Regions from separate parts of the Gordonia sp. KTR9 genome, predicted to be linked through region 2. Evidence: riboswitches for the same ligand, from Rfam matches in the RefSeq annotation. Region 2 holds a riboswitch; the other holds the start of a gene.

Region 1 (4,210 bases), 1.1 Mb from region 2:
CACCTACGCCGAGTTCCGCGCCGCCACCCTCCGCCGCGCCGCCGGTTTCGTCGACGCCGGTCTGCAGCCGGCCCAACGGGTCGTACTGCAGCTCAACAACTCCCTCGACTTCGCCGTGACGCTGTTCGGCCTGCTGCGCGCAGGCGTCGTGCCGGTGATGACACTGCCCGCGCATCGGATCACCGAGATCGCGCACCTCGCGGCGGGCGCGGGGGCGGTCGCCTACATCGGCGAGGACGGTCGTCGTGGATTCGACTTCCGCGACCTCGCGGCCGAACTGCAGTCGCGGGTACCCGAGGTCGCACAGGTCTTCATCTCCGGCGATCCGGGCCGATTCGCGGCGCTCCCCGACGCCGATCCCGCCACCGTCGGGCTGCCGGCCGACCCCGACCCCGGATTGCCGGCCCTGTTCCTGGTGTCGGGGGGTACCACCGGCCTGCCGAAGCTCATCGCGCGCACGCACGACGATTACGACCTCAACGCGCGCCTGTCGGCTGACGTCGCCGGCCTCACCGCCGACGACACCTACCTCGTCGCGCTGCCCGCCGCACACAACTTCCCCTTGTGCTGCCCCGGGATCCTCGGCGTGTTCGGCGTCGGGGGTCATGTCGTCTTCGCCGACAACCCCAGTCCGGACAACACGTTCGACCTCATCGAACGGCACCGAGTCACCGTGACGGCACTCGTTCCCGCCCTGGCGCAACTCTGGTGCGCGGCAACCGAGTGGGAGCCGGCGGATGTCAGTTCGCTACGCCTGCTGCAGGTGGGTGGCGCCAAACTGGCCCAGCCCGATGCGGTCGCCCTCGACGAGGCCCTCGGCGACGTCGTCCAGCAGGTGTTCGGCATGGCCGAAGGGCTGATCTGCTACACCCGTCCCGGCGAACCGCGCGACCTGGTCCATCAGGTGCAGGGTTCCCCGATGTCGGAACTCGACGAGGTGCGGGTGGTCGACGAAGACGGCGCCGACGTCCCCGACGGCGTCGAAGGGGAACTGCTCGTGCGGGGGCCGTACACGATCCGCGGGTACTACCGCGCCGCGGCGCACAACGAGAAGTCGTTCACGCCGGACGGGTTCTATCGGTCCGGCGACAAGGTCACGAGACTGGCGTCGGGCCACGTCGCCGTGACCGGGCGCATCAAGGACACCATCGTGCGCGCCGGCGAGAACGTCGCCGCGGACGACGTCGAGGAGAACCTCCTCGCGCACGACTCGGTCCGGCAGGTCGCTGTGGTCGGACTCCCCGACGACGCGCTCGGTGAGAAGATCTGCGCCGCCGTGGTGCTCTCACACGAGCACCCGCCGGCCCAGCCGCTCGAACTCGCCACGATCCGGACGTTCCTCACCGGCCGCGGACTCGCGTCGTTCAAGCTGCCGGACGTGATCCGCGTCGTGACCACACTCCCGGTCACCGCGGTCGGCAAGATCGACAAAAAGGTACTTCGCGAGACACTGCTCGCCGGCCCGCCCGCTCTCTGAGGAGCGAGGCGCACGACCCCCCGCCCCCTGAGGAGCGCCCGGAGCTTGCGGAGGGCGCGTCACGAAGGGTCCGGCGACGAGCCACGAAGGACGCAGACGGCCCTCCGACGCTCGATCACACCGGGGCGAGCGTCACGATCCCGGGATGGCTGTCGAGGTAGCGCTTGGTGAACGTGCACACCGGCCGCAGGCGGGCGCCCTGCTCGCGGGCATGGTGCACGACGGTGCGGGTGAGCCGGGTGGCGAGGCCGTGTCCGCTGTACTCGTCGTAGAGCACGGTGTGCAGCACGGTGATCGTGGTCTGACCGTCGACCGTCTCGGTCGAATAGCCGAGCACACCGACCAGGTCACCGGCGACCCAGAGTTCGAATCGGTCGCGGTCGGGGTTGTGCACCACCTGCGAGATCTGTTGCAGGATCGACTTCGCCGACTGTGGTGGTCGCTGACGATGCTTACGTAGCACCCGACCCTCCTCACCTCTTGATCGCGGACATCTGATCACCGACGGGCGACTGCCGCGGCTCGACACCGACACCATCTGTGATCAGGGTCACACGCTACCTTACGGAACCGTAACTGCCGACCCCGATGGCGCTGCCGCCGAAGATCGAGACGGTTCACTCCCGCCCCGGGCCTGGCTCCGGGCGAGTCGAGGTATGGTGACGGGCGCACGACAACTACACACCGCGGGGGCTCTCACGATCACCGAGGGCTGAGATGGCGACGGGCGGTCGCCGACCGCTCGAACCTGTCCGGGTAATGCCGGCGTAGGGAGAACCGCCATGGGCACACGTGTATCCGCCACGCGCACCGACAGCGCACCCGCCGACTCCGGGTTCCTGACCCTCGGTCCCATCGAGGGCAGCACCAAGCACTATCTCTCGGTCCACGACCTGCGTGTACCGCAGCGTCGCATCCACCTCACCAACGGCGAGCATCTGGACGTCTACGACACCTCGGGCCCGTACACCGACCGGTCGGCGCGCATCGACGTCGAGCAGGGCCTCGCACCCACCCGCGACAGCTGGCACCGGCCCGAGCCGATCGACGGCGCGAGCACCCAGCTGGCCTGGGCGCGCGCCGGGATCGTCACCGACGAGATGCGGTTCATCGCCGCCCGGGAGGGCGTCGACGCCGAACTGGTCCGTTCCGAGGTGGCGATCGGACGGGCGGTGATCCCGGCGAACCATCGTCATCCCGAGTCCGAGCCGATGATCATCGGGAAGCGCTTCGCGGTGAAAGTCAATGCGAACATCGGCAATTCGGCGGTCCGCAGCTCGATTTCCGACGAGGTCGAGAAGATGGTGTGGGCGACCCGCTGGGGCGCCGACACGATCATGGACCTCTCGACCGGCGCCGACATCCACACCACCCGAGAGTGGATCATTCGCAACTCGCCCGTCCCCGTCGGGACGGTACCCGTCTATCAGGCGCTCGAGAAGGTCAACGGCGATCCCGCCTCGCTCACGTGGGAGCTGTACCGCGACACCGTGATCGAGCAGGCCGAGCAGGGCGTCGACTACATGACGGTCCATGCCGGAGTCCTGCTGCGCCACGTCCCGCTCACCGCTGAGCGGGTGACCGGAATCGTCTCCCGCGGTGGTTCGATCATGGCCGCCTGGTGCCTGGCGCATCACCGGGAGTCGTTCCTGTACACCCACTTCGACGAGCTGTGCGAGATCTTCCGCCGCTACGACATCACGTTCTCGCTCGGCGACGGCCTACGCCCGGGATCGATCGCCGACGCCAACGACGAGGCGCAGTTCGCCGAGCTCCGCACCCTCGGCGAGCTGACCACGATCGCCAAATCCCATGGCGTGCAGGTCATGATCGAGGGACCAGGGCACGTCCCCATGCACAAGATCGCGGAGAACGTACGCCTCGAGGAAGAGCTGTGCGAGGAGGCGCCGTTCTACACTCTGGGGCCCCTCGCCACCGACATCGCACCCGCATACGACCACATCACCTCGGCGATCGGTGCGGCGATGATCGCCCAGGCCGGCACCGCGATGCTCTGCTACGTGACACCGAAAGAGCATCTCCGGCCTCCCGGACCGCGACGACGTCAAGGTCGGCGTGATCACATACAAGATCGCCGCGCACTCCGCCGACCTCGCCAAGGGGCACCCGCGGGCGCAGGAACGCGACGACGCACTCAGCAAGGCGCGCTTCGAATTCCGCTGGAACGACCAGTTCAACCTCGCCCTCGATCCCGACACCGCCCGCGCCTTCCACGACGAGACACTGCCCGCCGAGCCGGCCAAGACGGCCCACTTCTGTTCCATGTGCGGCCCCAAGTTCTGCTCGATGCGGATCTCGGCGGATGTCCGCGCCTACGCCGAGGAGCACGGTCTCGTGACCACCGAGGACATCGACCGCACGATCGCGGAGGGCATGGCGGCGAAGTCGGCGGAGTTCGCCGAGGCCGGGAGCCGCGTGTATCTACCGCTCGAGACCGCAGGGGGCGCCTGATGGGCACAGTCAACGCAGGACGACGCACAGTCGACGAGAATCGACGCACGGTCGACGGAAATCAGCGCACAGTCGACGAGCAGGCCTTCGTCGGGCTCCCGATCGGCCCGCCCGGGTCTGTTCCGACTCGGGTCCTGACCATCGCCGGTTCGGATTCGGGTGGGGGTGCGGGGATTCAGGCCGACATGCGCACCTTCGCCCTGCTCGGGGTGCACGGGTGCGTCGCGGTGACCGCGGTGACGGTTCAGAACTCGCTGGGCG
Region 2 (4,210 bases):
TCAGCGCCGTCCGCACGGAGGACGCGTCGCCGGTCACCTACCTGATCCCTTCTCAAACGCTGGATCGTCTCCGGTGCGGTCGTACGGTCACCGGTTCCCCGTTCCGGATTCGCGTGGCCGGGCGATCAACGCCAGGTGTTGTGTCACTTGGGTCATCGTTCACCGGGTCGTGCGTGTTTCACCCTATGTCATCGGGCAGGGTTCGGTCCGGGTTGACCGACGCCGCGTCGCCGACCTCGGTCGTTCGGTTCGCGCTGCGTGAAACCGGCGTCTCCGCACGGTTCTCGACCCGGTGGTCGGCAGCGGTTTGCGATGTTCCTGGCAGGTGGCGCGCGTCTCACTTACGGTGGAGGCACCCGGTCGAGGCGATCGGGATGCGAGGAGGCGTGGTGCGCGGCGACGGCGACGGCTGGGTGATCGATCCCGACGGTTCACGATATTGGGGAATCCACGGCGCGGCAGGCCTGCTGTTGCGGGCGCCGCTGCCGGAGGGATCGACAGGTGTACTCCTCCAGCACCGCGCCGCGTGGTCGCATCAGGGTGGCACCTGGGCGCTGCCCGGCGGCGCCCGCGACTCGCATGAGGGCGCCATCGACACGGCGATCCGCGAGGCCCAGGAGGAAGCCGGGATCACCGGCGACGACCTGCGCGTCGTCGCGGCGGTCGTCACCCACGAATCGCCCGGCGGATGGACCTACACGACCGTCATCGCCGAGACCGACACGCCGGTCCGCACCGTCGCCAACTTCGAGTCCACCGAGCTGCGGTGGGTCGACGAGAAGCGGGTGGACCAGTTGCCGCTGCACCCCGCGTTCGGGCTCGCCTGGCCCACCCTCCGCGAGCGCATCGCGATGCTCGACCCGCAGAGCTGAGCTGGTCCTTCGGCGGGACCCTTCGAGGCTCGTCGACCTCGACGCGCTCCTTCGTCGCTCGCTCGGCCCGGCGGCTAGCGCTCCTCGCACCTCAGGGAGCAGAGGAGGTCACGCCCCGACCCGGCCGCCGTCCAGCAGCCGGTTCGCGCCCGCGACCAGCGCGTGGACGTTCGCCTCGTCGCTGCTCGCGCCCTCGCCGGCGGCCCAGGCGTGGCGGCCGTCGTTCTCGCACAGGAGGAACGTCGTGACCACGCCGTCGACGACCCGCTGATGCAGACGGACGATCTGAACGGGGGCACCGACGTCGTGGAGGATCGACGTCATCGCACCGACCGGGCCGGCGGCGACGGCGCTGCAGGACCTGATGCGGTCGGCGATCGCGAGCGACGCCCGGCACTCGACCAGGTCGCCCGAACACGACGCGACCGACCATGACCCGAGCCGGATCGTGCCGCCGCGGGAGTACTCGTCGGTGAATTCCTGCCAGGTCATCCCGGTGGCCTCCTCGTGCATTCCAGGGGGAAGCGGACGGCCGTACCGCTCGGTGAACAGATCGCCACCGCGACGGTCGTCGTGCTCATGCCACGAACAGGATCGATGAGTCAGATGAAGAGGGTGCATCTCGGTAACCGATTTCGGTCGAAGAATGGGTGACCGACGATAGAGCGCAACCGACCCGCAGCGGGGGGTCGGTCAGATTCAGACCCCGCTGCGGCGGGTTACGAGAATGCTCGTGATGCACAACATGATCGGTCCACCATAGACCCGCGACACCGACCGGGCAAACCTGTTTCGTCCCCGACGACGACTCGCTACAGCATCCCGGCGAGTTCCCGGGCCGCGGCGGTCGGGTCGGCGGCGGCGGTGATGGCGCGCACCACGACGATGCGCCGGGCCCCGAGCGCGGTGACCTCGCCGACGCGGCCGGCGTCGATCCCGCCGATGGCAAACCACGGTTTCGCCGATTGCGTTGCCCCCGAGAGCATTTCCGCAGTGGCGGACACGAGGTCGAGGCCGGCGGCGGCGCGGCCGGGTTTGGTGGGCGTGGTCCAGCACGGGCCGACGCAGAAGTAGTCGACGTCCTCGTCGGAGATCGCGGCGGAAGCCTGCTCGGGGTCGTGGGTCGAGGCGCCGATGACGACGTCGCGGCCGACGATCCGGCGGGCCGCCGACGGCGACAGGTCGCCCTGTCCCACGTGCAGGACGTCGGCGCCGGAGAGGGCCGCGATGTCGGCGCGATCGTTGACCGCCAGCAGCGCACCGTGCGCGTCGGTGATCGCCCGCAGTCGCGCGAGGATCTCGAGCTCCTCCCGCGCCTCCAGGGTCCCGAACTCGCGTTCGCCCGGCGAGTTCTTGTCGCGGAGCTGCACGATGTCGACGCCGCCCGCCAGCGCGGCGCCGACGAAATCGAGGAGGTCGCCGCGCTCGCGTCGGGCGTCGGTGCACAGGTAGAGGCGGGCCGAGGAGAGCCGACGACGACGGTCTGTCGCGTGGCCGGAATCCGCGGACCCTGACCTGGTGTGGTTCGGGGTCGTCACGCCGACCAGGCTAACCGGACACCTGACGCCCCCGCGTAGGGTGGACCGCACGAACACACGGGAGCCCGGACCGGCCGGGCTGAGAGTGCGGACCGATCCGCTGACCGTCGAACCTGATCCGGGTCATTCCGGCGAAGGAAGGTGATTCCAGCGTGAATTCCCCTCGGAAGACTGCTCACCGCACCCTGACGGTGGTGGGCGGCGGCGTCATCGGGCTGACGTGCGCACTGGCCGCGGCCGACGCCGGGTGGCGGGTTCGCGTACTCGACGCCGGAACCGACGAGCGCGCCTCGTGGGTCGCGGGTGGCATGCTCGGCTCGCTCGGCGAGGGACATCCCGGCGAAGAGGCGTCGCTCGCCCTGTCGGTGGAGTCGGTCCGGCTCTGGCCCGCGCTCGTGAAGCGGCTCGACGACCCCGCCGTCGTCACCGCCACCGACTCGCTGTTCGTCGCGGCCTCGGCCACGGACATCGAGTACCTGCGGCACCTCGCCGACTTCGTCTGGGCCGGCCAACCCCGCACCGACTCGGCGTTGCAGCCGGTGACCGGCCGCGACATCCGGGCACTCGAACCGTCGCTGAGTTCTCGTCTGGTCGGTGGCTATCGCGCGATCGGGGAGTGGTCCGTGGACAACCGGCGCCTCCTCGAGGCGTTGCGTGCCGCGGTCACGACGGCCGGCGTGGAGCTCACCACCGCCCGCGTCGGGTCCCTGGCCGATCTCGACGACCCCGGCTCCGACGGGCAGATCCTGCTCGCCGCCGGGCTCGGCACCGCGGCCCTCTGGCCCGGCGCCGACCTGCATCCGGCCAAGGGCGAGATCCTCCGGCTTCGTCGCACCCGCTGGTCCGTGCCCCCGCCCGCCCACGTCGTCCGGGCACGTCTGCACGGTCGGGCCGTCTACCTGGTGCCACGCGAGGACGGTGTCGTCGTCGGCGCCACCCAGTACGAGGCCGAGGGGTTGACCGACCGGGCGCCGCAGGCCGGTGGGGTCGCCGACCTGCTCGCCGACGCGATCGAGGTCCTGCCCGGACTGCGGACGTATGAACTGACCGAAGCGGCCGCGGGTCTGCGGCCGTGCACCGCCGACGGGTTGCCGCTCGTCGCCCGCGTGGACGCACGCACCGTCGTGGCGACCGGGCACGGACGCAATGGGATCGTCCTCGCCCCGGGTACCGCCGAGCGCGTGCTGTCGATCCTGGAAGGAGTCGAGGAATGAGTATCACGGTGAACGGCGAGAGCATGGATGTCGACGCCGACGCCTCGGTGCGCGATGTGGTCGCCGGGCTCGGGTTGCCGGACCGTGGGATCGCGGTCGCGGTGGACGGCGCGGTCGTCCCGCGCGGTCGCTGGGACCGGCACACCATGACCGACGGCGCCGTCGTCGAGATCGTCACGGCGGTGCAGGGTGGCTGACCAGTCGACACCGGACCCGTTGCGGATCGCGGGCCGCGACTTCTCGTCCCGGCTCATCACCGGCACCGGCGGCGCGTCGAATCTCGCGACCCTGGAACGCGCACTGGTCGCCTCGGGCACCGAACTCACCACCGTCGCGGTCCGCCGCGTCGACGCCGCCTCGGGTACCGGGGTCTTCGATCTGCTGCGCCGGCTCGACATCGTCGTGCTGCCCAACACGGCCGGCTGCCACACCACCGCCGAGGCGGTCCTGACCGCACAGCTGGCGCGCGAGGCGTTCGAGACCGACTGGGTCAAGCTCGAGGTGGTCGCCGACGAACGCACCCTGATGCCCGATGCCATCGAACTCGTCGACGCGGCCGCCGCCCTGGTCGGCGACGGGTTCGTCG

Evidence for each region. Region 2 has a riboswitch for thiamine pyrophosphate ahead of thiO (glycine oxidase ThiO). Riboswitches for the same ligand answer to the same signal wherever they lie in the genome.
Region 1: another riboswitch for thiamine pyrophosphate. It lies ahead of thiC (phosphomethylpyrimidine synthase ThiC); the one in region 2 lies ahead of thiO (glycine oxidase ThiO).

What each region holds. Positions count from the first base shown of each region.
Region 1 covers NC_018581.1:553,851-558,060, reverse strand. Annotated here, with positions in the region: gene KTR9_RS03305 ((2,3-dihydroxybenzoyl)adenylate synthase) at 1-1,477, shown strand, start outside; gene KTR9_RS03300 (GNAT family N-acetyltransferase) at 1,593-1,940, opposite strand; TPP riboswitch at 2,163-2,252, shown strand; partial or broken gene thiC (phosphomethylpyrimidine synthase ThiC) at 2,260-3,949, shown strand; gene thiD (bifunctional hydroxymethylpyrimidine kinase/phosphomethylpyrimidine kinase) at 3,949-4,210, shown strand, end outside.
Region 2 covers NC_018581.1:4,875,613-4,879,822, reverse strand. Annotated here, with positions in the region: gene KTR9_RS22545 (hypothetical protein) at 1-37, opposite strand, end outside; gene KTR9_RS22540 (NUDIX hydrolase) at 390-872, shown strand; gene KTR9_RS22535 (hypothetical protein) at 981-1,364, opposite strand; gene thiE (thiamine phosphate synthase) at 1,685-2,410, opposite strand; TPP riboswitch at 2,458-2,568, shown strand; gene thiO (glycine oxidase ThiO) at 2,563-3,624, shown strand; gene thiS (sulfur carrier protein ThiS) at 3,621-3,821, shown strand; gene KTR9_RS22515 (thiazole synthase) at 3,814-4,210, shown strand, end outside.